Regions from separate parts of the Rhizobium sp. WYCCWR 11152 genome, predicted to be linked through region 2. Evidence: predicted binding sites of a transcription regulator. Region 2 holds the regulator's gene; each other region holds the start of a gene.
The links. Region 2 encodes LexA, which represses DNA repair genes until DNA is damaged. Its sites were predicted from a motif close to TGTTCNNNNTGTGTTCNG; they were not measured.
Positions count from the first base shown of each region.

Region 1 (7,952 bases), on a different contig from region 2:
TTCACCGCGTAGCTCGGCACGCCTTCATCGACATTTTTCACCATCAGCGGTCCGAGAAACTCGAAACCAACCGCCACCTTGTTGCGGACCTGGTCATAGACGGTGTTCGATATCACGATGCCGCCTGCCGCAGCCGACGTCTGCAGCCGCGCCGCAATATTGACGCCGTCGCCATAGATGTCGTCGCCTTCGACGATCACGTCGCCGAGATTGATGCCGATGCGGAAGAGCATGCGCCCGTCGGCCGGGCGGCGGGCGTTGAAACCCGCGAGTTCGTTCTGGGTGTCGACGGCCGCGCGCACCGCCTCGACCACGCTCGGGAAATCGGCGATCAGCCCATCGCCCCAGGTATTGATGACGCGGCCACCATGGCTTTCGATCAGGCGCCCCATCGCTTCCCGGCAGCGTTTGAGCGCAGCGAGCGTCCCTTCCTCATCAGCCCCCATCAGCCGCGTATAATCCTGCACGTCAGCACAGAAGATCGTCGTCAGCTTGCGCCGCGTTTCACTCATGGTCTCTCGTCTCCGCGCTATCCGCCCCGGAAGATCGCTGCAAAGGGTGAAACTGGTCGAGATCAAGTGGGCGATTGCAACGGCGGTAAACTACTAAGGCTTTGTGTTTGTTGCCACCGATAATTGTTCATTATCGCCGTCAGCATAATCTGTGATCACTGAACGATCTTGCGCGGGCTCGCCGCGTGTTCTCTCGCCACCGTGCTGGAACCGTCGATTTCCTGAAGCAACACGTCATAGCCCCAGAGATCGGCGAGATGCTGCAGGACGAGTTTCGTGTCATTTTCCTGAAGATAGCAGCCATTCATGACGATGTGCTGCAGCAACAGGCGGCGGTCGCCAGCGAGGTCGACATCGACGATATCGATTGCCGGATCGGTCCAGCCGATATCATATTCGCGGGAGAGCTGGCGGCGGATGCGCAGGTATCCACGCTCATTATGGATCGCCGAAACCAGTACCCCCTCGGTCTGTTCCGGATCGTCGTAGAGATGGAATAGTCGCAACTGCCGGATCAGGTTCGGGCTCAGAAACTGGCTAATGAAGCTCTCGTCCCGGTAATTGGCCCAGATGTCGCGCAGGACCGCCATCGCATCGCCTCGTCCGGCGATATCGGGAAACCATGCGCGGTCCTCTTCCGTCGGCGTCGTGACGATCCTCTCGATGTCCTGCATCATCGCAAAGCCAAGCGCATAGGGATTGAAGCCCGAGAATCGCCGGTCGTCATAGCTCGGCTGGAACACGACGTTGGCGTGCGACTTCAGGAATTCGAGGAAGTTTCCGTCGCTGATCTGCCCACGCTCGTGAAGCCGGTTCATGATCTGGTAGTGGACGAAGGTGGCGGTTCCCTCGTTCATCACCTTGGTCTGCCGCTGGGGGTGAAAATATTGCGCGACATGGCGGACGATGCGAAGGATCTCGCGCTGCCACGGCTGCAGCCGCGGCGCCGACTTTTCCAGAAAGTATAGGATGTTGTCCTGAGGAAGCCCGAGGGCGGCGCGGCGCTTTTCTAGGCCGATGTCACCCGCCTTCCGCGCCTTGCCGACGGGAACCGTGCGCCACAGGTCGTTGAACATCTGCTCCTCGTGGGCGCGGCGCTCCTGCTGCCGCTTTTCCTCCTGGCGAAGATCGATCGTGGTCTTGCCCGCGTATCGATGCACCCCGTGCGACATCAGCGCATGGGCTGCGTCGAGCGTGCGTTCGACGGCCGTCTCGCCGTAACGTTCCTCACAGCGGGTGATATAACCCTTGGCGAAATCGAGGTAATCGAGGATGCCCTCCGCATCGGTCCAGAGCTTGAAGAGATAGTTGTTCTTGAAGAAGTGGTTGTGGCCGAAGGCCGCATGCGCGGTGACGAGCGTCTGCATCGTCGCCGTGTTTTCCTCCATCAGGTAGGAGATGCAGGGCGAGCTGTTGATGACGATCTCATAAGCGAGGTCGCGCATCCCGCGGCGGTAGAAGGTTTCGTGATGAGCAAAGTGTTTGCCGAAGGACCAATGGCGATAGAAGAGCGGCATGCCGGTCGAGGAATAGGCATCGAGCATCTGCTCCGAGGTGATGACTTCGATCTGATTCGGGTAGACGTCGAGGCCGAGTTCGCCGAGCGCGATCTCCTCGCAGGCGTCGTGGATGCGCTGGAGCGTTGCGAAATCCCAGTCGGCCCCCTCGAACAACAGCCGCTCTCGTGGCCTCATCGTCATGGTCATGGCGTCACCTTCGACTGTGCGTCACGTTTCTGGAAGAGATCGTGGAAAACAGGGAATATTTCGTTTCGCCGGCAGACCTTGCGCATCGAAAGCGGCTGCAGCTCGGAACGGATCCCGTCATAAAGCATCCAAAGCGGCGAGCGGGATACCGAGGAGTCACCGCCTTCTTCGCCGACTTCGATATAGGCGAAATACTGGCACAGCGGCAAAATCTCGCGCAGCAGTTGTCCGCTCAGGTTCCCGTCCGAATGGGCGTTGTCGCCGTCCGATGCCTGGGCGCCATAGATATTCCATTCTGCCGGATCGAAACGCGCCGCGATGATCGCCCGCATTGCCGCCAGCGCACTGGAAACCAGCGTGCCGCCCGTTGCCGGGCCATAGAAGAAGGTTTCCTCGTCGACTTCCTCGGCCTTGTCGGTATGGCGGATGAAGACGATCTCCACTTTCTTGTAGCGCTTCGACAGGAAAAGGTAGAGCAGCAGGTAGAACCGCTTCGCCAGGTCCTTCATGTGTTCCGACATGGAGCCGGAGACGTCCATCAAGCAGAACATCACGGCTTTCGCCACAGGCTTCGGCTCGTTTTCGAAGCGGCGATACCGCACGTCGAGCGGATCGATATAGGGAATGCGCCGGCTTTTTTCCGTCAGGGATTTGAGTTTTGCCTCAAGCGCCAGCCGGCTCTCGTCGTCCTCGCATTCCTCGATCTGCCGCTGCAGGGCTTCGATTTCCTCGCGGCGCGGACGGTGAAGCGCGACACGGCGCATCATCGCGAGCCTGGTCGTGCGACCGACGGCGATGTTGGACGGCGATCCCGACACGGAATAACCGGCACGGAACGGAGTTTCCTCCTCGGTTTCGGCCAGGCGCCGCTTGGCAAGGTCGGGCAGTTCCAGATCGTCCAGGAACACATCGAGGAATTCCTCGCGCGTCAGCACGAAGCGGAAGCCGTCCTCGCCGTCGCCCTCACCCGCATCCTTGGGTTTTCCGCCCCGGCTCCCTGGCGGGCGCGGAAGAATGTCGCCTTCGACGAAGGCCCTGTTTCCCGGCAGGATATGGTCGCGGATGCCGCCGTCGCCCCTTCTCAAGTTCGGCTCGGCCATTCCATCGATCGGCAGGCTGATTTCCCCGCCGTCGAGCACATCGCGAATGTTCCGGTTTTGCAGAGAACGTTTTACCGCCTGCTGCACGGCGCCTTTCATGCGCCGAAGAAACCGTTGCCGATTTTCCAGACTTTTACCGCGCGGATTTAGCCGACGGTCGACAATGTGCATATTGGCTCCACATTAACTTGCCTGTTTGACGCGCATGTACCATTCGACGAGGCGCCGAACCTGCCTCTCCGTGTAACCCCGCGCGGCCATGCGCGAGACGAATTCGCTGTGCTTCTTTTCCGTTTCGGAATCCTTCTTCGACCCGAAGGAAATGACCGGCAAAAGATCTTCGACCTGCGAGAACATTCGCTTTTCGATGACTTCCCGGATTTTCTCGTAGCTCGTCCATGACGGATTCTTTCCGCCGTTGGCTGCCCGCGATCTCAAGCAGAACTTGACGATTTCGTTGCGGAAATCCTTCGGATTGGCGATTCCTGCCGGCTTTTCGATTTTCGTCAGTTCCTGGTTGAGGAGCTCGCGATCGAGAAGCTGGCCGGTATCGGGATCCTTGAAGTCCACGTCTTCGATCCAGGCATCGGCATAATCCACGTAGCGGTCGAACAGATTCTGTCCGTAATCCGCATAGGATTCAAGATAGGCCTTCTGGATTTCATTTCCAATGAACTCTGCGTAACGCGGCGCAAGATCGGCCTTGATGAATTCCAGATATCGCTTCTCGACATCGTCGGAAAACTGCTCGCGGCGGATCGACTGCTCCAGTACATACATCAGATGAACCGGATCGGCACCGATATCCGTGGTGTCGTGATTGAAAGTGGAGGCGAGCACCTTGAAGGCGAAGCGGGTCGATATGCCGTCCATGCCCTCGTCGATGCCGGCGGCATCCCGATATTCCTGGACACTACGGGCGCGCGGATCCGTCTCCTTCAGGCTTTCGCCGTCATAGGTGCGCATCTTCGAGAAGTACGTCGAATTCTCATGCTTGCGCAGACGTGAAAGCACGGAGAAGCGGGCCAGCATTTCGAGCGTTGCCGGGGCGCATGGCGCATCGGTGAGTTCCGATCCCTCGATCAGCTTCTCGTAGATCTTCTGCTCTTCCGTCACGCGCAGGCAATAGGGCACCTTGATCACGCAAATACGGTCGATGAACGCTTCGTTGTTCTTGTTGGCCTTGAAGGTCTGCCATTCCGCCTCGTTCGAATGCGCAAGGACGATGCCGGAGAAGGGGATGGCGCCGATATTCTCGGAGCCGATATAGTTCCCTTCCTGCGTCGCCGTCAGCAGCGGATGCAGCATCTTGATCGGCGCCTTGAACATCTCGACGAATTCGAGCACGCCCTGATTGGCGCGGTTGAGGCCGCCCGAATAGCTGTAGGCATCGGGATCGTTCTGGGAATAGGTCTCCAGCTTGCGGATATCGACCTTGCCGACCAGCGACGAGATATCCTGATTGTTCTCGTCTCCAGGCTCGGTCTTGGCGATGGCGATCTGGCGCAACCGCGAAGGCTGTACTCTGACGACGCGGAAGCGGGAAATATCGCCCCCGAAATCGTCGAGCCGCTTCAGGCACCACGGGCTCATCAGTCCGCTCAGGCGCCGCAGCGGAATGCCGTATTGCTCCTGCAGGAGCGATCCCATCGTGTCCGGGTCGAACAGGTTGAGCGGACTTTCGAAAACGGGGCTGATCTCGTCACCCGCCTTCAGCACGTAGATCGGATGAAGCTCCATCAGCAGCTTCAACCGCTCGGCCAGAGATGACTTGCCGCCGCCGACCGGGCCGAGCAGATAGAGGATCTGCTTGCGCTCCTCGAGCCCCTGCGCTGCATGCCGGAAGAAGGAAACGATGCGTTCGATTGTCTCTTCCATGCCGTGGAAGCCGACAAAGGCCGGATAGATCCGGATGGTCCGGTTCATGAAGATCCGGCCGAGGCGCGTGTCCCTGGCAGTATCGACCATCTGCGGCTCGCCTATCGCGGCGAGCAGCCGCTCGGTCGCATTGGCATAGGCAAGCGGTTCCTTTTTGCAAAGATCGAGATACTCCGAGATCGACATATCGGTCTCGCGACGCGCATCATAGCTGCGGGTGAACGCATCGAATACGGATTCGCTCAGCATGGGCCCTCCATCAAGGTTAATGCCACAGGCTCTAGGTCGTCATACCAAAGGAGATGGCCACGACATTCCTAAGAATCAATAGTTTCGCAGGTATATTCCACGCTCACCGGCTGTTTCTGGCAATGCACAAAAACGTGCGTGCACCGGTTATTTTTTTACTCTACGAAACTGTTTCTTATTGTAGTTGAGAAAAGGGCTATTGCGATATCAGCACATTTCGCGACGTGACAGAAAGATGAAAAGGGTGTGCAATGTCGCCCGTGATTCGAGCTCTGGAGAAATCGACGATTTGGCTGTGAAACTGCCCAAAGTCGATGCGGGACAGCGTGTGCCGATCCGCTCCAGACATGCTGGAAAACGGCGCATCCCAGCCATGCGCCCCGCATCGTGATCATGCGGCTACCCGGCGCGACTCAGCCGTTGAATGCCTTCTCCAGCGCGGCGACATCGATCTTGACCATGCCGAGCATCACTTCGGTCACGCGCTTGGCCCGCTCGCGGTCGCTGTCGGCGATCATCTCGGACAGCACGCGCGGCACGATCTGCCAGGAAAGGCCCCAGCGGTCCTTTAGCCAGCCGCAGGCCTCCGGCGTGCCGCCATTGCCGAGGAAGGCCTCCCATATCCGATCGATCTCGGCCTGGCTTTCCACGAGAATCGCGATCGAAAAGGAATGGTTGAAACTATCGAGCGGGCCGGCCTTCATGGCCAGAAAGGCCTGGTCGGCGAGCGTGAACTCGATCAGCTCGACGCTGCCGGGAGGCCCGCTCGGCGTTTCCGCCGGCAATATGGTGGTGCGGCCGATCCTGGAGTCCGGGATAACAGACACGTAGAATTCGACGGCTTCGCGCGCTTCCTCGGCGAACCAGAGATTTGAAACGACCTTCGGCATGAAACGGCCTCCTTGTTGACGGGTGTTGATCCGGACTGCTGTCCGATGATCCAAGGACGCCCCACCAGCGCCGGTTCCGACATGCTCCGATTGGAAATTTTTAGCCCCGCCCGCCCGCATGGCGACCACAGCCGGGCTCGGCGGTGGCATTGCCGCCCGTAACATACCGCTTGGAATAGCGCCGGCTCGGGAATGAAAGCAGAACATCTTTTCTGGTCTTTCCTTCCCGAATCACTACATTACGCGCCATGAGCAATAGTTTCGACGATATGCCCTTCTTCGACGAAGAGCCGGGCGAGATGGCGCGCAAGCCGCAGCCGCCTGCCGCAACCGCCGAAAGGGCGCCCGCCGCCAGTGGCGGCATCGCCGCCCGCGCCATGGCGGCTCGCGACGGCGGCAAGCGACCGGATTACCTCGCCGGGCTGAACCCCGAGCAGACCGAAGCCGTCGAAACACTGGAAGGCCCCGTCCTCGTGCTCGCCGGCGCCGGCACCGGCAAGACGCGCGTGCTGACGACCCGCATTGCCCATCTCCTCAATACCGGCCGCGCCTTCCCCTCGCAGATCCTCGCCGTCACCTTCACCAACAAGGCTGCCCGCGAGATGAAGGAGCGCATCGCGTTGCTCGTCGGCGGCGCCGTCGAAGGCATGCCCTGGCTCGGCACCTTCCATTCGATCGGCGTCAAACTTCTGCGCCGCCACGGCGAGCTCGTCGGCCTGCGCTCCGATTTCACCATTCTCGATACCGACGACGTCGTCCGCCTGATCAAGCAGATAATCCAGGCCGAAGGCCTCGACGACAAGCGCTGGCCGGCCAAGCAGTTCGCCGGCATGATCGACACCTGGAAGAACAAGGGTCTCGGCCCTGCCGATATCCCCGAGGGCGACGCCCGCGCCTTTGCCAATGGCCGCGGCCGCGATCTTTATTTCGCCTATCAGGCGCGCCTGACGACGCTGAACGCCTGCGATTTCGGCGACCTGCTGATGCATCCGATCGCGATCTTCCGCAAGAACCCGGATCTCTTGAAGGAATATCACGGCCGCTTCCGCTACATCCTCGTCGACGAGTACCAGGATACCAATACCGCACAGTACATGTGGCTCAGGCTTCTCGCCCAGCGCTCCAAGGGCGAGCCGCAGAACGTCTGCTGCGTCGGCGACGACGATCAGTCGATCTATGGCTGGCGCGGCGCCGAGGTCGACAATATCCTGCGCTTCGAAAAGGATTTCCCCGGCGCCAAGGTCATCAAGCTCGAGCGCAACTACCGCTCGACCGAACATATCCTCGGGGCCGCCGCCCATCTGATCGCCCATAATGAGGGCCGCCTCGGCAAGACGCTGTTCACCGACCGCTCCGATCCGGACGACGTCAAGGTGCAGGTCCACGCTTCCTGGGATTCGGAAGAGGAAGCCCGCGCCATCGGCGAGGAGATCGAGCAGCTCCAGCGCGGCAAGCATCTCTTGAACGACATGGCGATTCTCGTGCGCGCCTCCTTCCAAATGCGCGAATTCGAAGACCGCTTCGTCACCCTCGGCCTCAACTATCGCGTCATCGGCGGCCCGCGCTTCTACGAGCGCCTCGAGATCCGCGATGCCATGGCCTATTTCCGCCTGGTCG
Region 1 is NZ_JABFCP010000006.1:155,881-163,832, forward strand. Features, by position in the region: gene G9X67_RS06745 (adenylate/guanylate cyclase domain-containing protein) at 1-512, opposite strand, end outside; gene G9X67_RS06750 (SpoVR family protein) at 668-2,218, opposite strand; gene G9X67_RS06755 (YeaH/YhbH family protein) at 2,215-3,489, opposite strand; gene G9X67_RS06760 (PrkA family serine protein kinase) at 3,502-5,445, opposite strand; gene G9X67_RS06765 (VOC family protein) at 5,859-6,335, opposite strand; gene G9X67_RS06770 (UvrD-helicase domain-containing protein) at 6,584-7,952, shown strand, end outside.
Region 1: G9X67_RS06770 (UvrD-helicase domain-containing protein) is a predicted target of LexA. The motif match lies at 6,524-6,541, and genes of this name have one in related genera.

Region 2 (7,952 bases):
GCGCTGTCGGCCGGCATCTTCTTCGTCGGCTTCCGGATGCTGCTCAGCCTCTTTCCCGGCATTGCTGAGGCCTACCCGACGAAGAAGATCGCTGCCGCCGGCGCGCTCATCGCTGTCACCGCCTATTTCCTGATTTCGGGCTTTGCGGTCTCTGCCGAACGCGCCTTCATCATGATGGCCATCATGTTGGTTGCCGTCTTCTTCGACCGGCCGTCGATCAGCCTGCGCAATGTCGCTCTCTCCGCGCTCGTCATCATCGTCATTTCGCCGTCCGAGGTTTTGGGTCCGAGCTTCCAGATGTCTTTTGCAGCGACATTGGCGCTGGTCTCGGGCTATCAGCTGTGGAAGGACCGGCGCGTCCGCGAAAACGCCTTCCTGAAGCTGCCGATCATCAGGCCATTCGTTACGGTTGCGGGCTTCTTCGGCGGCATCTTCCTGACCTCGCTGATCGGCGGTTTTTCCACCGCGCTGTTTTCGATCGAGCATTTTCATCGCCTGACCGCCTACGGCCTGCCGGCAAACCTCGCGACAATGCCGATCATCTCCTTCATCATCATGCCGGCCGGCCTGCTGGCGATGCTGCTCATGCCTTTCGGCCTGGACGTTTTGCCTTGGAAGGTGGTGGGATTCGGCCTCGATCTGGTGATCGCGGTCGCAAAGACGGTGTCCGGCTGGGATGGCAATATAGACGTCGGCCGCTTGCCCGCCTGGTATTTCGCCGTCGCCGTGGCAGGCTTTCTGCTGCTGACGCTGCTCCGCACCCGGTTGCGCCATGTCGGCACATCGATCATCGCGGTCGCAACGCTCATCCTGCTGCTTCTGCCGGGTCCCCGTCCGCCGGATTTGGTGATTTCGGAGGATGGCAGTCTCGTCGCAATCGTCGAGGCGGCGGCCATGGCGTCCAACCGTGAAAGACCGCCGGATTTCATCTTCGACCAGTGGCAGAGAGCGCTGGTCCTGCCGAGGCATGATCCGCCGAAGATGCTGGATGGTCCTGCTATCCCGCCGGTAGGAGAAGACCGCCGCGTCAGGCTTTCCCGCGATCAGCAGAACGAAGCAAGGACCGCGATGCGGGCGGCCACAGCGGGCGGTGACGCAAACCGCTTTTCCTGCGTCAAGAAGGCCTGGTGCACATCAAGGCTCGCCAATGGTCAGGTGGTTGCTGTCATCGACAATGCCGCCTATCTCGGTCCGGCATGCGACGCGGCCGATATCGTCGTGACCTCGGTCCGCCTTCGCTTCAACAGCTGCCGCTCGGGTGCGACGCTCTTCACCGGTGAGACGCTGCGCAGGACCGGATCCATCGAGTTGCGCTTCACGGACGCCGGCCTGGAGGTCGCAACCGCATTCGATGCATTGTCGCGGCCATGGATGCGCCATCGCGCCTATGACTGGCGCAGCAACAGCTTTACCGAATCGAGCCTAGCCAATGTCAGTGATAGCGGCGAATGAGGCCGACGAGTTTACCCTGAACCTTGACACGGTCCGGCCCGAAAATCCGGGTCTCGTAAGCCGGGTTGGCGGCCTCCAGCGCGATCGAGGCGCCCTTGCGGCGGAAGCGCTTCAGTGTCGCTTCCTCGTCGTCGACGAGAGCAACGACGATGTCGCCAGGACTTGCAGTGCTGCCGTTGCGGATGATCACGGTGTCGCCGTCGAAGATGCCGGCGTCGATCATCGAATCGCCCTTGACCTCCAGCGCATAATGTTCACCGGAACCGAGCATGTCGGCCGGAACGACGATGTCGTGGGTGTTGTTCTGGATCGCCGAGATCGGCACACCGGCAGCGATTCGGCCCATGACCGGCACGGAGACCGAGTTGCCGTTGTCGGCGACGGGTTTTGCGGGAGCGGGGGCGGCGACCGGCTGAGGTTTGCCGAGGCTGCCCTCGATGACGCTCGGCGAAAAGCCGCGCCGGGGCTGGATGCTGGGGCTGTAGGCCTCCGGAAGCTTGATGACCTCGAGCGCACGGGCGCGGTTCGGTAGGCGGCGAATGAAGCCACGCTCCTCCAGCGCCGTAATCAGCCGGTGAATCCCGGACTTGGAAGCGAGATCCAGGGCATCCTTCATTTCGTCGAAAGATGGCGGAACGCCGGATTCCTTCATGCGCTCATGAATGAAAAGGAGAAGCTCCTGTTGTTTGCGCGTGAGCATCGACGTTGTGACCTCGTGATTGAAACAAATCCAGAACATACACTATATGTTCCATATGTGTTCCGCAAGTAGCTAAATTTCCGTAAAACTTGGCGCCAACTCGTTGAGATTATTATTTTCATTCGCCGGATTGGCACACAAGTCTTGCCTTGGGCGGCACTCTCACACATCTCTGCCGTGTTAGGAGAGGGGATATCATGAACGAGCACTCCGCCAAACCGCACCCGCTGGATCATGTCGTGCTGCCGGTCGTCAATATCGATCTGGCGCGCGAGAGGCTCGGCAAGCTCGGCTTCACCGTTGCCGCCGATGCGCGCCATCCCTTCGGAACGGAGAATGCCTGCGTCTTCTTTGCCGACAAGACTTATCTGGAGCCGCTCGGGATTGCGAGCGTCGAGGAGAGCGAGGCATCAGCGCGGCAAGGCAATGTCTTCACCGCCCGCAACCAGGCCTTCCGCTTCCGCTGCGGCGAGGAGGGGCTTTCGGGGCTGGCTTTCGGCAGCAAGGATGCCGGCATCGATCATCAGAATTTCGTCGGCAACGGATCGAGCGCCGGCGAGATGCTGGAGTTCACCCGGCCGATGACGATGCCGGACGGTTCCGAGGCGATTGCCGGCTTCAAGCTGGCTTTTGCCGGCGACCTGCGCGCGCCGGATCTCCTGCTTTTCAGCGTCGAGCGCGTCAATCCGCTGCCGGCCGACCGCGCCGCGCTGGAGGCGCATGCCAATGGTGTCACCGGCATAGTCGAGATCGCGCTTTGCACGCCGGAGCCGGCCGCCTTCGCTGCCTTCGTCAGCCTTGCGGTGGCGCAATCGGCAGTCGAGAAGACCGGGTTCGGCGTCAATATCGCAGCATCGAATGCGAAAATCAGCCTGATGACGCCGGAAGGGCTGGAGGCCTATTTCGACATCGCCGGCTCATCCGCCGATCGCGGCCTGCGCGGCCGGGCAATCCTCTTCACTGTCGCCGATCTTGCCGTGACAGAAGCGCATTTGGCTGCTAACGGGGTGACCTACACGCGCAAGAACAATCGCATTCTGGTGAAGCCCGCGCCCGGGCAGGGCACGCTCTTCGCCTTCGAGGAAACACGATGAGCACTGATACGAATTCCGAAGTCAGGATCGGCGAAGGCCAAGGCCAGGTCACTTTTTCCAATACCGGCCGCCTGTCGCTGATTGCCGGTCCCTGCCAGATGGAGAGCCGCGACCACGCCTTCATGGTTGCCGGCACGCTGAAAGAGCTTTGCGGAAAGCTCGGTATCGGCCTCGTCTACAAGAGCTCCTTCGACAAAGCGAACCGGACCTCGCTTTCGGCCGAACGCGGCATCGGGATCGAAAAGGGCATGGAGGTCTTTGCCGACCTCAAGAAGGAATTCGGCTTTCCCGTCCTGACCGACGTTCATACCGCCGAGCAATGCGGGGAGGTGGCGAAGGTCGTCGATGTCCTGCAGATCCCGGCCTTCCTTTGCCGCCAGACCGACCTTCTTATCGCCGCCGCCAAGACCGGCCGCGTCGTCAATGTCAAGAAGGGCCAGTTCCTCGCCCCCTGGGATATGAAGAACGTCCTGAAGAAGCTCAATGCCAGCGGCAATCCGAACGTGCTGCTGTGCGAGCGCGGCGTCTCCTTCGGCTACAATACGCTGATTTCCGACATGCGTTCGTTGCCGATCATGGCGGCGATGGGCGCGCCCGTTATCTTCGACGCGACCCATTCCGTGGCGCAGCCGGGCGGCCAGGGCGAATCCTCCGGCGGTCAGCGGGAATTCGTGGAAACCCTGGCGCGCGCCGCAGTGGCTGCCGGTATTGCTGGTGTCTTCGTCGAAACCCATCAGGACCCCGACAATGCCCCTTCGGACGGCCCGAACATGGTCTATCTCAAGGACATGCCGCGGCTTCTCGAAAAGCTGCTTGCCTTCGATGCGGTCGCCAAGGCCTAAGGTTCAGCTTGACGTTCAACAGTCTGACATGATCGTACTATAGGCCGGGAAGGCTGGTCCGAAGGCTGGAAATTGCGGCATTGTAATTTGCACGCCTTCGACTAAGACAGGTTTCGAACCGACTTATCACCCACCGAGCAGGAAGAACCCATGACTGCAATCACCGATATCATCGCCCGCGAGATTCTCGATAGCCGTGGCAATCCCACCGTCGAAGTCGATGTCTATCTCGAAGATGGCAGCATGGGCCGCGCGGCCGTTCCCTCGGGCGCCTCGACGGGCGCGCATGAAGCGGTCGAACTGCGTGACGGCGGCAAGCGCTACCTCGGCAAGGGTGTCGAAAAGGCGGTCGAAGCTGCCAACACCGAGATCTTCGACGCGATCGGCGGCATCGACGCCGAAAACCAGATCCAGATCGACAACATCATGATCGAGCTGGACGGCACGCCGAACAAGTCGCGCCTCGGTGCCAACGCCATCCTCGGCGTATCGCTCGCCGTTGCCAAGGCTGCGGCCCAGGCGTCCGGCCTGCCGCTCTACCGTTATGTCGGCGGCGCTTCCGCCAGCCTTCTGCCGGTGCCGATGATGAACATCATCAATGGTGGTGCTCATGCCGACAACCCGATCGATTTCCAGGAATTCATGATTCTGCCGGTCGGCGCCGATTCGATCGCCGAAGCCGTGCGCATGGGTTCGGAAGTCTTCCATACGCTGCGCAAGGAACTTGCCGCGCAGGGTCATAACACCAATGTCGGCGACGAAGGCGGTTTCGCACCGGGCCTGAAGAGCGCGCCCGAGGCCCTCGACTTCATCATGAAGTCGATCGAGAAAGCCGGCTACAAGCCGGGCGACGACATGTGCCTCGGCCTCGACTGCGCCTCGACCGAATTCTTCAAGGACGGCAAATACGTTCTCGAAGGTGAAGGCCGCACGCTGGAATCGGGCGCCATGGCCGAATATCTGGCCGAGCTCGCCGCCAAGTATCCGATCATCTCGATCGAGGACGGCATGGCCGAAGACGACTGGGATGGCTGGAAGACGCTGACCGACCTGGCCGGTAAGAAGACTCAGCTCGTCGGCGACGATCTCTTCGTCACCAACTCTGCCCGTCTTCGCGACGGCATCCGCATGGGTGTCGCCAACTCGATCCTCGTCAAGGTCAACCAGATCGGCACGCTGACGGAGACGCTCGATGCCGTCAACACGGCGCACAAGGCGGCCTATACCGCCGTCATGTCCCATCGCTCCGGCGAGACCGAAGATTCGACCATCGCCGATCTCGCGGTCGCCACCAACTGCGGTCAGATCAAGACCGGCTCGCTGTCGCGTTCCGACCGTCTTGCCAAGTACAATCAGCTGATCCGCATCGAAGAGGGCCTCGGCCCGCAGGCCCAGTATGCCGGCCGCTCGATCATTCGCGGCTGATCGGATCCTGATTTCCAATGGCTTGACCCGCGCCTCCCGGCGCGGGTTTTTTGTTGCCCGTTTTTTAGAGTCAACGAACGGTTAATCTCTGCGCGTTAGATTGAACGAATTGGTAATGCGTTCAAGAGCATGCGTGTATGTGGACAAGGCATCATAAGAAGAGAAAGATCGGTCGCTTCGTCATTCCGGCCATGACGGTCGCCTTCCTCTCCTATTTCGGTTATCATTGCATTCATGGCGATTACGGCCTGCGCGCGACGGAGACGTTCGAGCATCAGCGTGTCGCGCGTGAAAAAGAGCTTGCGATCTTGAAGGCGAAGCGCGAACATCTGGAAAATCAGGTCGCGCTCTTGAGTGACGGGTCGCTCGACAAGGACATGTTGGACGAAAAAGCGCGTTATCAGCTCAATATGTCGCGCGCGGACGAGATCGTCGTATTCAACCACTATTCCAATTAACCGGAAACAGGTTAATTGGAATTTTAGTAGTTTTTCCAATAATTTAGGACCGAATACGAGCCATGCAATTATGGCATTGCTGTGGTCAATTTTCTTCCCTATGGTACGCGCCACCAAGAAACGACAAACCCATAGGGAGGGTTGAATGGCGCCGCGAAAGACCGCGACCGTTTCCAGCCGCAAAACTGCAGCAAAACCGGCAGCCAAAGCATCGAATGGAGGCCCGGTAGCCGACTTCGATCGCAATGAAGAGCTGAAGGCCTATCGCGAGATGCTGCTGATCCGCCGCTTCGAGGAGAAGGCCGGTCAGCTTTACGGCATGGGCTTCATCGGCGGCTTTTGTCACCTCTACATCGGTCAGGAAGCTGTCGTCGTCGGCATGCAGATGGCGCAGAAGGAAGGCGACCAGGTCATCACCGCCTATCGCGACCACGGCCATATGCTGGCAACCGGCATGGAGGCGCGTGGCGTCATGGCGGAACTGACCGGACGTCGCAGCGGCTATTCCCACGGCAAGGGCGGCTCGATGCACATGTTCTCGAAGGAGAAGCATTTCTACGGCGGTCACGGTATTGTCGGCGCCCAGGTCTCGCTCGGAACGGGTCTTGCCTTCGCAAACCGCTACCGCGGCAACGACAATGTCTCCATCGCCTATTTCGGCGACGGCGCTGCCAACCAGGGCCAGGTCTACGAGAGCTTCAACATGGCTGCTCTCTGGAAGCTGCCGATCGTCTATATCGTCGAGAACAACCGTTACGCCATGGGTACCTCGACCGCCCGCGCCACCGCGCAGTCGAACTACTCGCTTCGCGGATCCGGCTTCGGCATCCCGGGCATTCAGGTCGACGGCATGGACGTTCGCGCCGTCAAGGCGGCGGCCGACGAGGCGCTCGAACATTGCCGCTCCGGCAAAGGCCCGATCATCCTCGAAATGCTGACCTATCGTTATCGTGGTCACTCGATGTCCGATCCGGCGAAGTATCGCTCCAAGGAGGAAGTGCAGAAGATGCGCTCCGAGCAGGATCCGATCGAACAGGTGAAGGCACGTCTCATCGAAAAGGGCTGGGCTTCCGAAGACGATCTGAAGGCGATCGACAAGGATGTCCGCGACATCGTCGCCGACAGCGCCGACTTCGCCCAGGCCGATCCGGAGCCGGATGCATCCGAGCTCTATACCGACATTCTGCTCTAATCGGGGAGGGAACCCATGCCTATCGATATCCTCATGCCCGCCCTCTCTCCGACCATGGAAGAAGGCACACTGTCCAAATGGCTGAAGCAGGAAGGTGACAAGGTCACCTCAGGCGACGTGATTGCCGAAATCGAAACCGACAAGGCGACGATGGAAGTCGAAGCCGTCGATGAAGGGATCATCGGCAAGCTGCTCGTCGATGCCGGCACCGAAGGCGTCAAGGTCAACACCAAGATCGCCGTGCTGCTGCAGGACGGCGAATCGGCCTCGGATCTTTCCGCCGCCAAGCCGGCCGCCGCACCAGCTCCGGAAGTTGCCCAGGAAGAGAAGCCGACCAACACCGGTTCTGCCTCCGCACCGCTTCCGGCCGAGCCGAAGGCCGTCGTTCCGAACGACCCTGAAATCCCGGCCGGCACCGAAATGGTGTCGACGACCGTGCGCGAAGCGCTCCGCGACGCCATGGCCGAGGAAATGCGCGCCGACGAAAACGTCTTCGTCATGGGTGAGGAAGTCGCCGAATATCAGGGCGCCTACAAGGTCACGCAGGGGCTGCTGCAGGAATTCGGGCCCCGCCGCGTCGTCGATACGCCGATTACCGAGCATGGCTTTGCCGGCGTCGGCGTCGGTGCCGCCATGGCCGGCCTTCGCCCGATCGTCGAATTCATGACCTTCAACTTCGCCATGCAGGCGATCGACCAGATCATCAACTCCGCTGCCAAGACGCTTTATATGTCCGGCGGCCAGATGGGTGCTCCGATCGTCTTCCGCGGCCCGAATGGTGCAGCGGCC
Region 2 is NZ_JABFCP010000008.1:733,327-741,278, reverse strand. Features, by position in the region: gene G9X67_RS13425 (ComEC/Rec2 family competence protein) at 1-1,452, shown strand, start outside; gene lexA (transcriptional repressor LexA) at 1,433-2,152, opposite strand; gene G9X67_RS13415 (VOC family protein) at 2,350-3,246, shown strand; gene kdsA (3-deoxy-8-phosphooctulonate synthase) at 3,243-4,088, shown strand; gene eno (phosphopyruvate hydratase) at 4,239-5,513, shown strand; gene G9X67_RS13400 (septum formation initiator family protein) at 5,651-5,971, shown strand; gene pdhA (pyruvate dehydrogenase (acetyl-transferring) E1 component subunit alpha) at 6,117-7,163, shown strand; gene G9X67_RS13390 (pyruvate dehydrogenase complex E1 component subunit beta) at 7,179-7,952, shown strand, end outside.

Region 3 (7,952 bases), on a different contig from region 2:
GCCTGGGGAACGTCGCTTCTTGCGATCGGACTGACGGCCTGCACGGTCGTCGACGACGATATCGCGGTCGTCGCGAAGAAGAATATCGCCGTGGTCGAGGCGCCGCGCGTTTCCAAGGCGTATGCCTATCCGGCAAATCGGGCCGAGCGCCCGGCGGGGGCAATGGTCCGCGCCGTAGCCTATCATGGCTCGGCGCCCTATATCTGCTCTCCAAGCGGCTTCGGACAGAAGTCACGCTGCTTTGCACGCCCCCCGATCTGAAGCAAAAGCGTCAGATCAATTGCGCCACCGGCCGGACATGTCGTCTTCACCGGCGGGATGCTCGTTGAAGAAACGGGATGCAGCTTCCGTGCGGTTTCGGACGTTCATCTTCTTGTAGATGTTGCGGACGTGAACCTTCACGGTATTCTCGGAAAGATGCAGCTTGTCGGCGATGATCTTGTTCTGCGTGCCCTTGCATATGAGATCCAGGATCTGAACCTCCCGGGTCGTCAAAGCGGAGATGCTGTCGCGTCTCAGCTTGAGCGCATTGCTGCGGGCCGCATCGACCGATTTTGTCTGATAGAGTGAAGGCTCCAGCTGGGCGTTTTTGTTGGTGAGGCGATTGAGAAGTGCTGACGGAAAATGTTCGCCGCCCTTCATCAGCAGATCCACTGCAGCCATGAAGACATCGAGCCGCAGGTTGAGTGGCAGGACGCCATCGATGATCCGCGCTTCTACCAGCCGGCTGACATAGGGCTCGAGCATGTCGATAGCTTCGACGACAAGTCCGATCGAGGTTTCAGGGTGGTTTTCGCGGGCAGCCTGCAACGCTTCGTGAAGCTCCGGGCCGGGTATATGATAAAATAAAACGAGTTTCATATCGCTGGCATCTTTTTCCAGCATCGGCTTTGTACTCGTTATGCTTGACACTTCACAGTTCGGAAATTTCTTTGCCAGTGCTTCTACCATGCATTCTGAAAATAGATCCGCCTTTGCTACCACTAGTATATTATCTCCGGACGGACCCAACTTCCTTCCCTGGTCCGCATTCTCCATTCCTGAGCCTGTCATGAACATTTACGCCTCCCCTAGCGTTACACTTTACTAAAACGTTGAGCGATGGCGGGTATAAGATAGTAAGAAATGCCGGCCCCGAATGTCATCGCCTTATTTTTTAGACATTTCTTAATTATGTTAATACGGATTGAGAAGGAAGGAAATGGCCCAAAGTGATTAGTTTTAACGGACAAAAAGCGATACGATACAAAGCTTTGGTTGTATTTTCGCTGCAATATATACTTCAGGGCTATATTTGCTCCGACTATAGATGATCAGTTGAATGTAATATTTCAGTACAAATTGTCATATTTTAGTTATGCAGGGCGGGCCGGATATGAGACAGCAAACCGTCGACAGGTGCCTTTCAACCCTGCAGCGAATGCCGGGGAGCCCTCGACTATAGCTGCTCGCCGATGCCGACGCCGAACAGATCTTAGCGCTCCGACGACTGGAGCTGTTCGAGGGCTATTCGGGCAGGGCAAATCGGCCTTAGCCCGAATTGGTGTCTATCGGATCCGCATTTTTTCCAGCATTCTGTGATCGTCGTCCAAGTGGCGACATGGAAAAGCCAGGTATCGTTATGCGTTTTTGATGCATGGCCTCCATTATAGGGCAACTCAACGAAAAGAAAACCCGACCACTCCTTATCCTTTCAGGATTCGGAGCCGGATATGTGCGGCCTTGTACTGAGTACGTACGTTCCCAATACCAACGGTTTGATCAACAAATCGCGAAGAAGCCGCAGATGACCAGTATCGAATACATCTGCCGATGTTAACCGCATCGGAGCGAGCGCGAGTAAAATCCCATTTGAGATGAGAGGGATTTCGAAAAGCTGCTCCGGTTTTTTTCTGGAGAAACTTGAATGTCTGACGATATCGAAATCACCAAGGTCGGGGCGCTTGCCGACGGCTTTGCCAACAGCGCTGTCAATTCAACTGAAGTCGACGACGGCTCGACCGGTTATGTCGGCGGCGTCGCCAATGGCGACAATCGCGACAATACCGACAACAGCGTCGACGTGGACGTCAAGGCGGAGATTGATGTCGCCGCCAACAATGGCGACAACCGCGACAACGAATATGACTGGAGCTACAAGTCCGACGACGATACGAGCACCAAGACCACGACGACTACCGACTCCAATAACGACTACGACTGGAGCTATGACAGCAAGTCGTACAGCGACAACGATACCGACACCAAGACGATCACGGACACCGATACCAAGACCGTAACCGACACCGACATCAAGACCGTTACTGAGACGGAGACGGATACGAAGACGGTCTCCGACAGCAACAACACCTCCGACAGCTTCAACAAGACGGACACAGACTTCGCCGTCATCGAGGACGTCAAGGACTCCAACCTCGGCGTTGCCGGACACGACCTCACCTTCAACCTCGGGGACGACTTCTCCTTCACTCTCGACGTCGACAGCATCCTGAACAATTCGCTGACCGGCGCAGGCAATGACAGCGGCTTCAGCGCCGTCCAGGCGAACCATCTGGCCGACCAGGATAGCGCCTGGAACATCAAGATGGACAACGAAGGAGCCCAGAACAACCTGAATGCCAATGGCGGCACCGCCAATAGTGCAGAAGGCCTGGACATGGACGGCAAAGGCTGGGATCTCAAGGCTGGCGACGACGCCACTGGCTCGAGCGCAGCGGACGCTTCGGCAATCCTTGCCAATTCCGGCTACCACCTTGAGCTCGTTCAGGGTGCGAACCTGCTCAGCAATACGGTCGACTCCAGCGTCATCGGCGGCAACTCTCGTGTCTCCGACGTCGGCGAGGATACCAGCACCTGACACTGACCTCCAGCGACCAAGACGAACTGCACCGGCTCAAGCCGGTGCAGTTTGACTGCTTGAAAACGATTTGACGACCACACCACGGCTCCCGGCGGGTGCCTCCAAGGCCGATCGTCATCTCGAATGGGAGGGCCGAACCATGCATATCGAGAAGATTTCGGAAATCATTGCGCACTTCATCGGTCTCTTCGAGATGACGACCGACGAGATGAGGTTGCGCACCAACTATGCCGAAGGCGCAGGACCGGGCGCGGATGGACCGGCTCTGCCGGATCAGGATGCCTTTAGCGCCGCCTTCTCTTCCGATCTCCAGCTCAAGGATTACGATCCGGGCATCATTTACAAAAGCGGCAGCTACGAAATCGAATATGGCCCAACGCGCCATTTCGGCCGTGTCTTCGAAGAGAGCCTCGAGAAGCTGGCGGCGATTGCCGGAAAGGACATCCCGTTACCGCATTTCGGCGATCCTACGGATATCGTGCTCACGGATGAGCCGGAACTGACCGTCTTTGCCGGACCTGGTTCGGCGATCAGTCATGTCCTCCAGGTCAACGCACTCTATGACGACGACTATCTCGATATGACGGACGGCGTCCATGCGCCTCGAGACACGAGTTTCGTCATCGAGCGGCTGGCGGATTTCAGCACCAAGGCAGAGATCTTCACGCCTTTTGCGGGCCTGCACCGCACCGATACCTATGATGGCGCCCTGAAGATCGCCGAGGATCTTGAAAGCTATATCCAGAATACCGAGGACAGCGGGACAACTTCGCTCGGCACCGACGAGACGCATCATTTCGTCACCACCGATCCCGCGGGCGACGGCCCCATCACCGTCTACATCAACGGCAAGGCCGAGACCGATATACCGGTCCTCGACGACTTCCTGCCCGATCGCGGTCTCGCCGAGCTCCCGGAAGAGCCCGATGACAGCAATACATCCGTCGAGCAGACCGACCCCAGCGGCAACAGCCTTGAGGTGACCGCCGGTGCGAACGTCGTCGTCAACGTCGCCTCCGTGATCCATACCGGCGTCATTGCCTCGGTCACCGCCGTCATGGGCAACTATCATCAGATCGACGCGGTCTCCCAGGCCTTTGTCTACAGCGACAATGACGAGATCGCCTCGGCGCTGCGCTCATCCGGTCACTCGGCCGAGGAAGCCGGAACGATCGCCAAGAACATCGCCGTCTTCGAACAAAGCACCTTCGAAGCATCGAGCTATGCCGAACCCGATCCTGCCGATCCGACGTTCCCCAACAGCTGGCGCGTCAGCGTCATCGACGGCGACGTCTCCTTCGTCCAGTGGATCGAGCAGTATCACTTCGTCACCGACAACGACACGATGACGGTCACCACCTCAGGGTCCGAAGCCACGGTTCTGACGGGCGGCAATACTTCGATCAATTTCTCCTCCTTTTTCCAGATGGGCCTGCAATATGATCTGGTGATCATCGGCGGCAATGTGCTCGATATCAACAGCATCACCCAGGTCTCGCTGCTCTACGACAATGACTGGGTGCGGGCAGAGGGCGACCTCGATCCCGGCGCCGACATACAAACGGGCAACAACCTGATCTGGAATTTCGCCTCGATCCACAATGTCGGGACGGGCGGCCCGTTCGAGGCCATGCCCGACTACATGGTCGACGCGCAGAAGGCGATCGAAGATCGCGATCCCAATATGCCGGAGGGGCTGTCCTTCGATGCGAATTTCCAAGGATATGCCGGGCTGAACGTGCTCTACATCACCGGCAATCTCTATGACATGACAATCATAAAGCAGGTCAGCATCCTCGGCGATTCCGACGATGTCACCCAGGCGGCATCGACGCTCCTCGACAATAATCCCGATGCAACGGTTACGATCGACACGGGCAGCAATGCGGTCGTCAACATCGCCGAGATCGTCGACTACGACAGTTTCGGCCAGACGACCTATCTGGCAGGCCAGCTCTATTCAGACGCCATCCTCATTCAGGGCGGGCTGGTGGAGCATGACACGACACAGCCGCAGCCGGCCGACGACAGGCTCGCCAACGAGGTCATCGCCTTTCTCGACAACGACGATCCGGCAGGCGGCGATTGTGCTGACGGCGTCATCAATGCCGGGCAGGATTTTTCATGGTCGTCGACGCATCCCGCCGACGTAATGCAAGCCATGGTCGCGTGACCTTAAGTATTGCGAAGGAACCACGATGAACCAGATTTCGAAACAAGTTTTTGCGGCAGGCAGCGCCCTCGATCTGAGGTCGGGCAATATTCCCTCCGCTGCCCCCTCGGAAACGGCGATGACCGAGATGTGCATCTCCGCGATCGACGAGGCGGTCGAGAACCTTCGCAGGCTGAGCGGCGCCGCTCCTTCGTCTCCCGATGAGCGCAAGGAGACGTCCGAAGCTGCGGCAAACGAGGCTGCCGATACCGGACGCGCAAGCGCAACGCAGGCGCCCCTCCCGGAAAAGACGGCGGTGCCGGAAGCTAAAGTGGAAACGGCACCTCCTGTCGCGGTGGCGCAGGGCCTGGCGACAGCAAAACCGGCGGAAGCGCCGGCCCCACCGCAGATCGAAGCGCGGGTGGCTCCCGAACTGCCGAAAGAGAAGACCGAGCTCAAATCGAGCCCGACGATGCCTTTCGGCAAGACCATCGAAGGCGAAAGCGGTCCGTTCAGCGAGAACGACAGGCGGCTGCGCACCGGCAGCGGCGGAAACGGCAAGGATTCCGATCCCGGGGGCGGGGGCGGGGGCGGAGGAAGTGGCGGCGGTTTTCACAAGCGCAGCGAGCCTGTGAATTTCGCCGCCAGCCTCTCCCGCGGCATGGCGGCGGTACGACGCAATATGGTTGTGGTCATGATGTTCACGATCGCCATCAACGTCCTTCTGCTGGCGATACCGCTTTATCTCTTCCAGATATCCGACCGGGTGCTGACAAGCCGCTCCATCGACACGCTCGTCATGCTCTCGATCGCCGTGCTTGGCGCCGTGCTGCTGCAGGCCTTCATGGATTCGGTGCGGCGCTTCATCCTGATGCGCACCGCGGTGGAGCTTGAAGTGCAGCTGGGCGCGCCGATCCTCAGCGCTGCAGCGCGGGCATCGCTGCATGGCAGCGGCAAGGACTATCAGACGCTGCAGGATCTGCAGCTGCTGCGCGGCTTCCTGACATCAGGCACGCTGATCGCATTTCTCGATGCGCCGCTGATGCCGTTCTTCGTGGTGGTCGTCTATTTCGTGCATCCGCATCTCGGCATCATCATCATGGTCTGCTGCGCGGTGCTTTTCGTCATCGCCTATCTGAACCAGAAATTCACCGCCCGGCAATTCGCCGAATCCAACGGCTATCTCAGCCGGGCGAATTTCCATCTCGATTCCATGTCTCGCAATTCGCAGATCATCAACGCAATGGCGATGATCCCCGAGGCCGTGAAGATGTGGGGCCGGGAAACGGCGGGTTCGCTGAAATCGCAAGTCGAGGCACAGGACCGCAACATCATCTTCTCCGGCATATCGAAGGCCTGCCGGATGATCACCCAGGTCACTCTGCTCGGCTGGGGCGCGCATCTGTCGCTCTCCGGCGAGCTGACGGGCGGCATGGTGATTGCGGCCTCGATCATCTCGGGACGCGCGCTGGCGCCAATCGAAGGCGCCATCGAAGGCTGGAACCAGTTCAACCGGTCGGCAGGCGCCTATGGCAGGATCAAGGGACTGCTCTTGAATTCCCCGTTGAACTTCCCGCGCCTGCGTCTTCCCAATCCCGAAGGCCGACTCGATGTCGAACGCATTCTCTTCGTGCCGCCACCGCAAAAGAAGGTCATTCTCAACGGCATCTCCTTCTCGCTCAAGAAGGGGGAATCGCTTGCGATCATCGGCAATTCCGGGTCCGGCAAGACGACGCTCGGCAAGATGCTCGTCGGCTCGATCGTCCCGACATCGGGAAATGTGCGCCTCGACCTGATGGATCTGCGCAACTGGGACCAGCGCCAGTTCGGCGAAAGCATCGGCTATCTGCCGCAGGATGTGCAGCTTTTTCCCGGCACGATCAAGGCTAATATCTGCCGTATGCGCGACGACGTCGACGATCACCAGATCTACGAGGCCGCGGTGCTGGCCGACGTGCACGAACTCATCGCAGGCTTCCCGCAGGGCTACGAAACCATCGTGGCGGCCGATGGCGCTCCGCTTTCGGGCGGCCAGAAGCAGCGCATCGCGCTGGCCCGCGCCTTCTTCGGCAATCCCAAATTCGTGGTCCTCGACGAGCCGAATTCGAACCTCGATACCCAGGGCGAGGCAGCACTAGCCAAGGCGCTGATTCACGCCAAGAAGCAGGGCATCACCACCGTCACCATTACCCAGCGCCCGGCTCTTCTCCAATGCGTCGACAAGATCCTCGTGCTCAAGGAGGGTACCGTCGCCATGTTCGGGGAAAGGATCGAGGTGCTGCAGGCGCTTTCCAAGAACAACGGCAATAACGGTCAACAAGCACCGCGCATTGAGGGATGAACGACATGGGACGGAAAAATCGGGAGACGACCGGTCCGGTGCAGCTCGAGTGGTATAGCGATGTGCCGCGCTCGATCCGTGTACACAGCATCGTCGGCCTGACGGTTCTCTTCACCTCGTTCGGCGGCTTCGGCTTCTGGGCGGCGACGGCGCCGCTCGCCTCCGCCGTTATCGCGCAGGGAAGCTTCGTCGCGACCGGCAACAACAAGATCATCCAGCATCTGGAAGGCGGCATCATCAAGGAGATGCGCGTCAGCGAAGGCGATACGGTCAAGGAAGGCGACATCCTGCTGACCCTCGATCCCACAGCATCCCGTTCAAACGAGCGGATGCTGCAGCTTCGCCGCCTGCGCCTTGAAGCCGTTGTCGCCAGGCTCCGTGCCGAAGCGCAGGGCCTGCGCGAATTCCAGCTTCCCGATATCGTGACGAAGGAGGCCGGAGATCCTGATATCAACGCGATCATCCAGAGCCAGAACGTCGTCTTCCACAGCAAGCAGATCAAGCTTGAAGAGCAGCTCAATCTGATCGGGAAGAACATCGCATCGCTCGAATTCCGGTTCGTCGGCTATAGGGGCCAGCGAGAATCCTTCGAAAGGCAG
Region 3 is NZ_JABFCP010000011.1:771,174-779,125, forward strand. Features, by position in the region: gene G9X67_RS25385 (hypothetical protein) at 1-261, shown strand, start outside; gene G9X67_RS25390 (response regulator transcription factor) at 277-1,059, opposite strand; gene G9X67_RS25395 (fibrinogen-binding protein) at 1,907-2,857, shown strand; gene G9X67_RS25400 (hypothetical protein) at 3,000-5,033, shown strand; gene G9X67_RS25405 (type I secretion system permease/ATPase) at 5,059-7,353, shown strand; gene G9X67_RS25410 (HlyD family type I secretion periplasmic adaptor subunit) at 7,359-7,952, shown strand, end outside.
Region 3: G9X67_RS25395 (fibrinogen-binding protein) is a predicted target of LexA. The motif match lies at 1,878-1,895, and genes of this name have one in related genera.

Region 4 (7,952 bases), on a different contig from region 2:
TGAACTCGTCGAGATCGAACTTGATCAAGCCACCATCGGGGCCGGTGATCTCGAGGTTTTCGAGGTCGACGGTCAGGATGGCGTTGGAGCCGCGCGAGGCGTCGTCCATCAGCTTGTCGAGATCTTCCTGGCTGACCTTGATCGGCAGGATGCCGTTCTTGAAACAGTTGTTGTAGAAAATATCGGCGAAGCTGGTCGAGATAACGCAGCGGATGCCGAAATCCAGAAGCGCCCAAGGTGCGTGCTCGCGCGAGGAGCCGCAGCCGAAATTGTCGCCGGCAACCAGGATCTTGGCATCGCGATAGGCCGGCTTGTTCAGCACGAAATCCGGGTTTTCTGAGCCGTCTTCGTTATAACGGGCTTCGGCGAAGAGGCCGGTGCCGAGACCGGTGCGCTTGATCGTCTTCAGATAATCCTTCGGAATGATCATGTCGGTGTCGACGTTGACAACCGGCAGGGGCGCTGCAACGCCCGTGAGCTTCACGAATTTATCCATGACCCATGCTCCATTTCAGCAAATCTACTTCCAGAATTTGCATCTAGTCCAGTTTTTCGCCGAAATGAAGGAGAATCTTCCACAGATGGCGGCCACGCGACGTTTCGCGCGGTCCGCTCAATTGCGCCTGTCCCTTATTTGGACGCTGCGTTCAACCCCCAGAGGACGCCGAACGGATCACGAAGCTGGCCATAGCGGTCGCCCCAGAACATCAGTTCGACCGGCATGACGACTTCGGCGCCGGCGGCAACCGCGCGATCCCACCAGAAATCGATATCATCGATCACCAGCTGGATTGCAAAGCCTTCATGGCCTTTGAAGGGATGGCCATATTCGGGATAGGCGTCCGACAGCATCAGGGAACTGCCGTTGATGTAGAGATGCACATGCATCGTTCTGCCGCTCTCGTCGACCGGCACGAGATATGCCTCTTCGGCGCCGAAAGCCTTCTTGTAGAATTCCGCAGCTTTCACCGCGCCGCCGACCGTAAGATAGGGCAGCAGGCCGTTCTTGACCGGTGGCATCTTGGTCGGGTTGCTCTCTGTCGTCGCATCCATGCTTGTCCTCCATTCGTTTTTTGAACGCCGGCTGAATGCCTGGCTGCTTCAAGGACGTAGCATGGAAGCGTGATCCGACAGTGTCGGCCGAAATTTTTCGGCGAACCAAAATTTTCAGCAAAAAGGTGATCAGAGATCGATGATCGTGCCGCGGCCGTCGTTCCAGACCCGCATCTCGCGCTGGCCGTTATTTGCCTTGGCGCGGACCGGAGCGGGCTTCATCTTCATCGAAAGCGCGCGTCCGACCATGAGCACGGTCAGGATGCCGCCGACGGCAAGCGTCACTGAAAAGGTGAGAAGCAGCATCGCCACGAAAACGGTGGCGCCGGCAAGCATGAGGAAGATGGAGCGAATGTTCTGCATGTTAGAGACCTTTCTTCGGAAAGGAATGTGGTCCTTCTCTTTCCTCTCTGCAAGGCAAGCATGGCTTTTTGTTGTTCTGTGGGAGGTTCTGGGGTGGGCTGCTTGCTTCGGCTTTCAAAGCTTGGCAGTAATTCGCCATGAGCCGAAACCCGACGACCCGCCCCATCCGCCTGCGCCGTTCGGTGCTGAGCGTGCCTGCCATCAATCCCCGCGCCCTTGAAAAAACCCATGCGGTCGATTGCGATGCGGTGATCTTCGATCTCGAGGATTCCGTGGCGCCGGAAAAGAAGGCGGAAGCGCGGGAAAATCTGAGGAATTTCTTTTCGGCTCGGCCGCTCCAAGGCAAGGAGCGGATCATCCGCATCAACAGTCTGTCCACCAATTTCGGCCTGGCGGACATGGAGCTGGTGACGGCGCTTGGTCCCGATGCCGTGCTGCTGCCGAAGGTCGACGAGCCGCAGGATGTCATGGCGGTGGGCGACCTTCTCTCCGAGGCCGATGCATCGGAAGATCTGCGCATCTGGGCGATGATCGAGACACCGCGCGGCATCCTCAATGCGGCTGCTATCGCCGAAGCCGGGCGCACGCCGGGCTCACGGCTCGATTGTCTCGTCGTCGGGCTCAACGACCTGCGCAAGGAAACCGGCGTGCTGCCGCAGCCGGGGCGGAACTATCTCGTGCCGTGGCTGATGCAGGTCGTCCTTGCGGTCAGCGCTTACGGGCTCGATGCGATCGACAGCGTCTTCAACGATTTCAGGGACGAACAGGGTTTCGATGCCGAATGTCTGCAGGGCCGGGCCATGGGCTTTGCCGGCAAGATGCTGATCCATCCGGCGCAGATCGAGCCCGCCAACCGGCATTTCGGTCCGGATCCGGCAGCGATTGCGGAAGCGGAGGCGATCATAGCAGCCTTTGCCGACCCCGCTTCCGATGGGCTGAATGTCATCAATGCAGGCGGGCGGATGGTCGAGCGGCTGCATCTTGTCCAGGCGGAAAGTCTGGTCCATAAAGCGCGCCTTAACGCAGCCCGCCAGGCTGCAGCACGAAAGACGATGTGATGAAACTCTACCGCTTCCTGACCGGTCCCGACGATGCTTCCTTCTGCCATAAGGTCACCGCCGCCCTCAACAAGGGCTGGTCGCTGGAGGGCTCGCCGACCTATGCCTTCAATGCCGCAACCGGTGCGATGCAGTGCGGCCAGGCCGTCGTCAAGCATGTCGAAGGCAAGGACTACGATCCCGAGATGAAGCTCTCCGAGCAGTGAGGTTTTAGCGCATAACCCCCGAAAATCGTAATCGATTTTCGGGGGTTATGCGTGATTGAAAGTGATAGAGCGTCCTTAGCGCGTCCTTGGACGCGCGGCGCTCTATCGTTCGGCGGCTTCCTCGGCGCTTGCCTCGATCCGCTCCATGTCATCGTCGCTCAGCCCGAAATGGTGGCCGATCTCGTGGATCAGGACGTGGGTGATGATGTCACCGAGCGTCTCGTCGTTTTCAGCCCAGTAGTCGAGAATGGGACGGCGGTAGAGGCGGATGCGGTTCGGCATCTCGCCGGTTTCCACCGTGAAACGTTCGGAAATGCCCCTGCCCTCGAAAAGGCCGAGCAGATCGAAAGGGGTTTCCAGCGCCATGTCCTCGAAAACGTCGTCATCGGGGAAATCTTCGATCTCGATCGTGAGGTTGGTCGTCAGTTGGCGGAATTCATCCGGGAGATGGCTGTAGGCCTCCATCGCCAGCGACTCGAAGGCGCTGATCGTCGGCGCATGGCGGTCCCGCCAATCATCGCTCTGGTCTATGCGGGCCATGAATATTCCTTCCTTTGCGGGCCCATATAGAACCTTTATCGCCGATTTTCGAGTGCGGAATCAAAGGCAGGAATATTTTCATAGAAAATGGCCGTTGACTCTTCATTAGCTCTCTGGAATCTATAAGAACATAACAGGAACAAGACGGATTGGAGAACGCCATGGCGCAGCACGCCCTGGCGCGCGAGCGGCTTTTTGCGCTCCGCGAAACCATCGCCAGACTGGAGGGAAGGCCCGCGCCGGCGCTTGCTGCAGCGGAACGGGAAGCCGTGGCGGAAGGACGTAAGACCCGCCAGGAGCGCACGCTGCCGCCCCTGCCGTTTGGGGTGGAGTTTCTCGACGGGGCGCTGGAAGGCGGCCTGCCGCTCGATGCGATCACCGAATTCCGTTCCGCTCTGTCTCGCGATGCCGGTGCTGCAAGCGGGCTGGCGATGGCTGTTGCCGCGCGGCTGCAAAAACAGGAAGCGGATGCCGGCCGCCTTCTGCCGTTGCTCTGGATCGGCGATGCCGTCGGCACGCTGGAGGCCGGCCGTCCCTATGCCCCCGGGCTTCGGGATTTCGGACTGAGCCCGGAGCGGTTTTTCCATGCGGCGCCGCGTAAGCTGGACGAGGCCCTCTGGCTGGCGGAGGTGGCGGTGGAAAGCGCTGCCTTCTCGGCCGTCATCTTCGAAGTGCGGGGCAATCCCGTCCATTTCGGCCTGACCGAAAGCCGCCGGCTCAGTCTCAGGGCGCATACTGCCCGCCGTCCGCTCTTTCTTGTCCGTCAGGCCGGAGCGGAGGAGGCAAGCAGTGCGGTCTTCCGTCTGCATGTCGAACCAGCCCCGTCCGCTCTGCGGTCGTTGCCGGATGGATCGACACTTTCCGGCAGCATCGGCAATCCGATTTTCCGTCTGACGCTGGAGAAGAGCCGAAATCCGGCCCCGCTCTCCTTTCTTCTGGAGTGGAATCCCTATGAACGCGAATTTCTCCCTGTCGCCGAACCAAACCTCGTTCGTCCTCCAAGCGAACAGTCAGCGCATTCTGGCGCTCAGCTTCCCGCATCTGCCAACGGATCGCATCGCTCGCAAGCGATGGGGGCTCTCCTGGCGTTCGAAAGGGCGTCCTGAGACGCCGCCTATCGTCTGTTCCGGCAAGCTCAACAATGCCATGCGGCTGACGGCACTGGACGAGTTGGCCGAAAGGCTGGGGTTGAGGAAGGAGCTGGGCGTTGCCGAAGCGCGCGCCATGTACCCGATGCTCGAGGTCGCGGAAGAGAATACGGCGGCCGACCGCCGGTTGCTGGAGGCAATTGCCGACTGGTGCGACCGCTATACGCCGCTGGTGGCGTTTGACGGCAAGGACGGCCTGTTTCTCGACATTAGCGGCTGCGCCCATCTTTTCGGCGGTGAAAAGGCGCTTCTCAAGGATGTGCTGTCGCGGCTTTTTCATATGGGGTTCGATGCCCGCGGTGCGATCTCATCGTCACCCGGCCTTTCCTGGGCCGCGTCCCGCTTCGGGCAAGGCGGCGTGATCGAGGACGAAGAGACGGAACATGTGCTGATGTCCTTGCCGGTTGCAGCCTTACGGCTGGAAGGACAAGCCGTCGATGCCCTGAAGAAGCTCGGTCTGAAATATATCGGCGACGTCATCGATGCACCGCGAGCGCCGCTGACCCGCCGGTTCGGCCCGGAGCTGCTTCTGCGTCTCGACCAGGCGCTGGGACGTGAAGAGGAGCCGGTCTCGCCCCGGCGTCCTGTTGCCAGCCTCTCGGCCGAAAGCCGGCTGATCGAGCCCATCGGGACGGAAGAGCAGATCCTTGCCGTCACCAGGCAGGTCGCCTTATCGCTGCAGCCGTCGCTGGAGGCGCGGGGGGCTGGCGGGCGGGTGTTCGAACTGGTCCTGTTCCGCGTCGACGGCAGGGTCTTTCGTATCTCCGTCGGTGCTTCGCAGCCGCTTCGCGAACCAAAGTTCATCGCCGGGCTTTTTTCCGAGCGATTGCAGGCGGTCTATGACGATCTCGATGCCGGCTATGGCTTCGAGATCCTGCGGTTGAATGTGCTGCGGCACGATCCCTTCAACGAGACGCAGGGTGATTTCGAGGGCGACCGGCAGGGGGAGATCTCGCTTTCGGCCTTCGTCGACCGGGTCTCGGCCCGGCTTGGTGCGGATTGCCTGCAAAGCTTTCAGCTCCGCGAGAGCCATGTACCGGAACGCGCCGTCATCACGGTTCCTGTGATGGAGAGCCTTCCCAGGCGGAAGATAGCGCAGGACATCCAGCTTCCTTTCCGCGAAGAGCGCCCGCTGCGGCTCTTTGCAACGCCGGAGCCCGTCGAGACCATACTTGCTGAAGTGCCCGATGGTCCGCCGCAGATCTTTCGCTGGCGGCGCATGCAGCATCAGGTGGCAAGAAGCGAAGGGCCGGAACGGATTGCCATGGAGTGGTGGATCGATGGAAGTGACGCCGAGGCGCGTGACTATTTCCGCATCGAGGATGAGACTGGACATCGTTTCTGGATCTATCGGCGGGGCTTTTATGGTCAGGCGCTTGATCCTCGCTGGTTCATGCATGGCGTGTTCGCATGACAATCGCGCGCGCATTCTTCGAGATCGGCACGAGGACGAATTTCTCGTTTCTTGAGGGCGCCTCTGGCCCTGAGGAGATGGTCGTGCAGGCCGCTCGTCTACGGCTCGGCGGCCTCGGGATTGCGGACCGGAATTCGGTTGCCGGCGTGGTGCGAGCGCATGCGCAGGCGGAGCAGCTTGAGGAGAGATACAAGAACAGGGATGAGATTCTGGCCCAGGCGAAGAGGGAAGGAAAAGAGGAGGAGATCCTCGATCCTATCCGGATTCAGCCGGGCGCTCGTCTCGTCTTTTCCGACGGAACGCCTGATATCCTTGCCTATCCGCAAAACCGGCGAGGCTGGGCGAACCTTTGCCGTCTTCTCACCGCCGGCAATCTGAAGGAGGAAGCGGTCAAGGGAAGCTGCATCCTGACGGAAGCGGAACTCATGGAATGGGGGGACGAGATGATGCTTGCCCTCGTTCCGGATCGCACCCGTGTCGATCATCAGGCGGGTCAGTCGACGCTGGAAGATTATCTGGAACGGTTTCGCAGACGCTTCCGCAAGGCCTTTTTTATGGCGCTGGCGCCAGCCTATGACGGTCGCGACAGGCAGGTCTTTGCGGTGTTTTCCATGCTCGCCGCCCGAAACCGCGTGCCGCTGATTGCAACCAACCAGCCGCTTTATCATCATCCCGAACGCCGGCCGCTTTCGGATGTCGTGATCGCGATCCGGGAGCATGTACAGATAGCGCAAGCCGGATTCCTGCTGGCGCCGAATGCCGAACGCTATCTCAAGGATTCACGTGAAATGGCCCGGATCTTCCGGGACTACCCTGATGCGATCGAGAATACGCAGGTATTTTTCGACAGCTTGACCTTTTCCCTGAAGGAACTCGAGCACAATTATCCGCCGGAAAACGATCCCGGCGAAACGCCGCAGGAGACTCTCGAAAGGCTGACGAGAGCGGGAGCGGCAAGACGCTATCCCAAGGGTATCCCGCCCAAGGTGGCGCCACAGATCGAGTATGAACTCGATCTCATTAAAAAAAAGAAGTATGCCTCTTATTTCCTCACGGTTCACAGGATCATCCAGCACGCCCGCTATGAACTGAAGGTCTTGTGCCAGGGGCGCGGATCGGCGGCAAATTCGGTCATCTGCTATTGCCTCGAGATAACGGAAGTCGATCCTCAAAAAAGCACACTGCTCTTCGACCGCTTCATTTCTATGGATCGCGATGAACCGCCGGATATCGACGTTGATTTCGAGCATGATCGACGCGAAGAGGTCATCCAGTTCATCTATAAAAGATACGGCATAGAACATGCTGGGCTGACGGCGGGGGTGACGACCTACCGTACGCGCTCGGCGGGCCGCGAGGTTTCCAAGGCCTTTGGGCTGTCGGAGGATGTCCAGTCGGCGATCAGCAGCCTCGTCTGGGGCTGGTCGGAGGATAATCTCTCGGAGCGGGACGCGAAGGCGGCGGGTCTCGACGTCAAGGATCCGGTGACCCGAAACGTTCTTCAGTATGCTTCCGAACTTCTCGGCTTCCCGCGCCACCTCACCCAGCATGTCGGTGGCTTCGTCATCACGCGCGATAGGCTCGACGAGGTGGTGCCGATCATGAAGACGGCGATGCCGGATCGCTACATGATCGAGTGGGACAAGGACGACCTCGACAACGTCAAGATCCTCAAGGTGGATGTGTTGGCGCTCGGCATGCTGACCTGCCTGCGAAAGGCCTTCTCGCTGCTGGAGTTGCATTACGATGTGAGGAAGACGCTCGCAGACCTCGGTAACAAGGAGCATGGGGACGAAGGCGAGCCGGTTTACGAGATGATGGGCCGGGCCGATACGCTCGGCGTCTTCCAGATCGAAAGCCGGGCGCAGATGAGCATGCTGCCGCGTCTGAAGCCGAAGGTGTTCTACGATCTCGTCATCGAGGTGGCGATCGTGCGGCCAGGACCGATCCAAGGCGACATGGTGCATCCCTATCTCAAGCGCCGGGAGCAGCGGGCCAAGAACATTTCGATCAAGTATCCGAGCAAGGAGCTGGAAACGGTTCTGGAAAGAACCCTCGGCGTGCCCTTGTTCCAGGAACAGGCCATGCAGATCGCCATCACTGCCGCAGGTTTCGAACCGGCGGAAGCCGACAAGCTTCGCAGAGCGATGGCGACATTCAAGAGAACGGG
Region 4 is NZ_JABFCP010000020.1:401,703-409,654, reverse strand. Features, by position in the region: gene leuD (3-isopropylmalate dehydratase small subunit) at 1-496, opposite strand, end outside; gene G9X67_RS29375 (glyoxalase/bleomycin resistance/extradiol dioxygenase family protein) at 631-1,053, opposite strand; gene G9X67_RS29370 (hypothetical protein) at 1,183-1,416, opposite strand; gene G9X67_RS29365 (CoA ester lyase) at 1,554-2,474, shown strand; gene G9X67_RS29360 (DUF1737 domain-containing protein) at 2,474-2,680, shown strand; gene G9X67_RS29355 (metallopeptidase family protein) at 2,783-3,220, opposite strand; gene G9X67_RS35180 (hypothetical protein) at 3,382-4,326, shown strand; gene G9X67_RS29350 (DNA polymerase Y family protein) at 4,238-5,782, shown strand; gene G9X67_RS29345 (error-prone DNA polymerase) at 5,779-7,952, shown strand, end outside.
Region 4: G9X67_RS29355 (metallopeptidase family protein) is a predicted target of LexA. The motif match lies at 3,345-3,362, and genes of this name have one in related genera.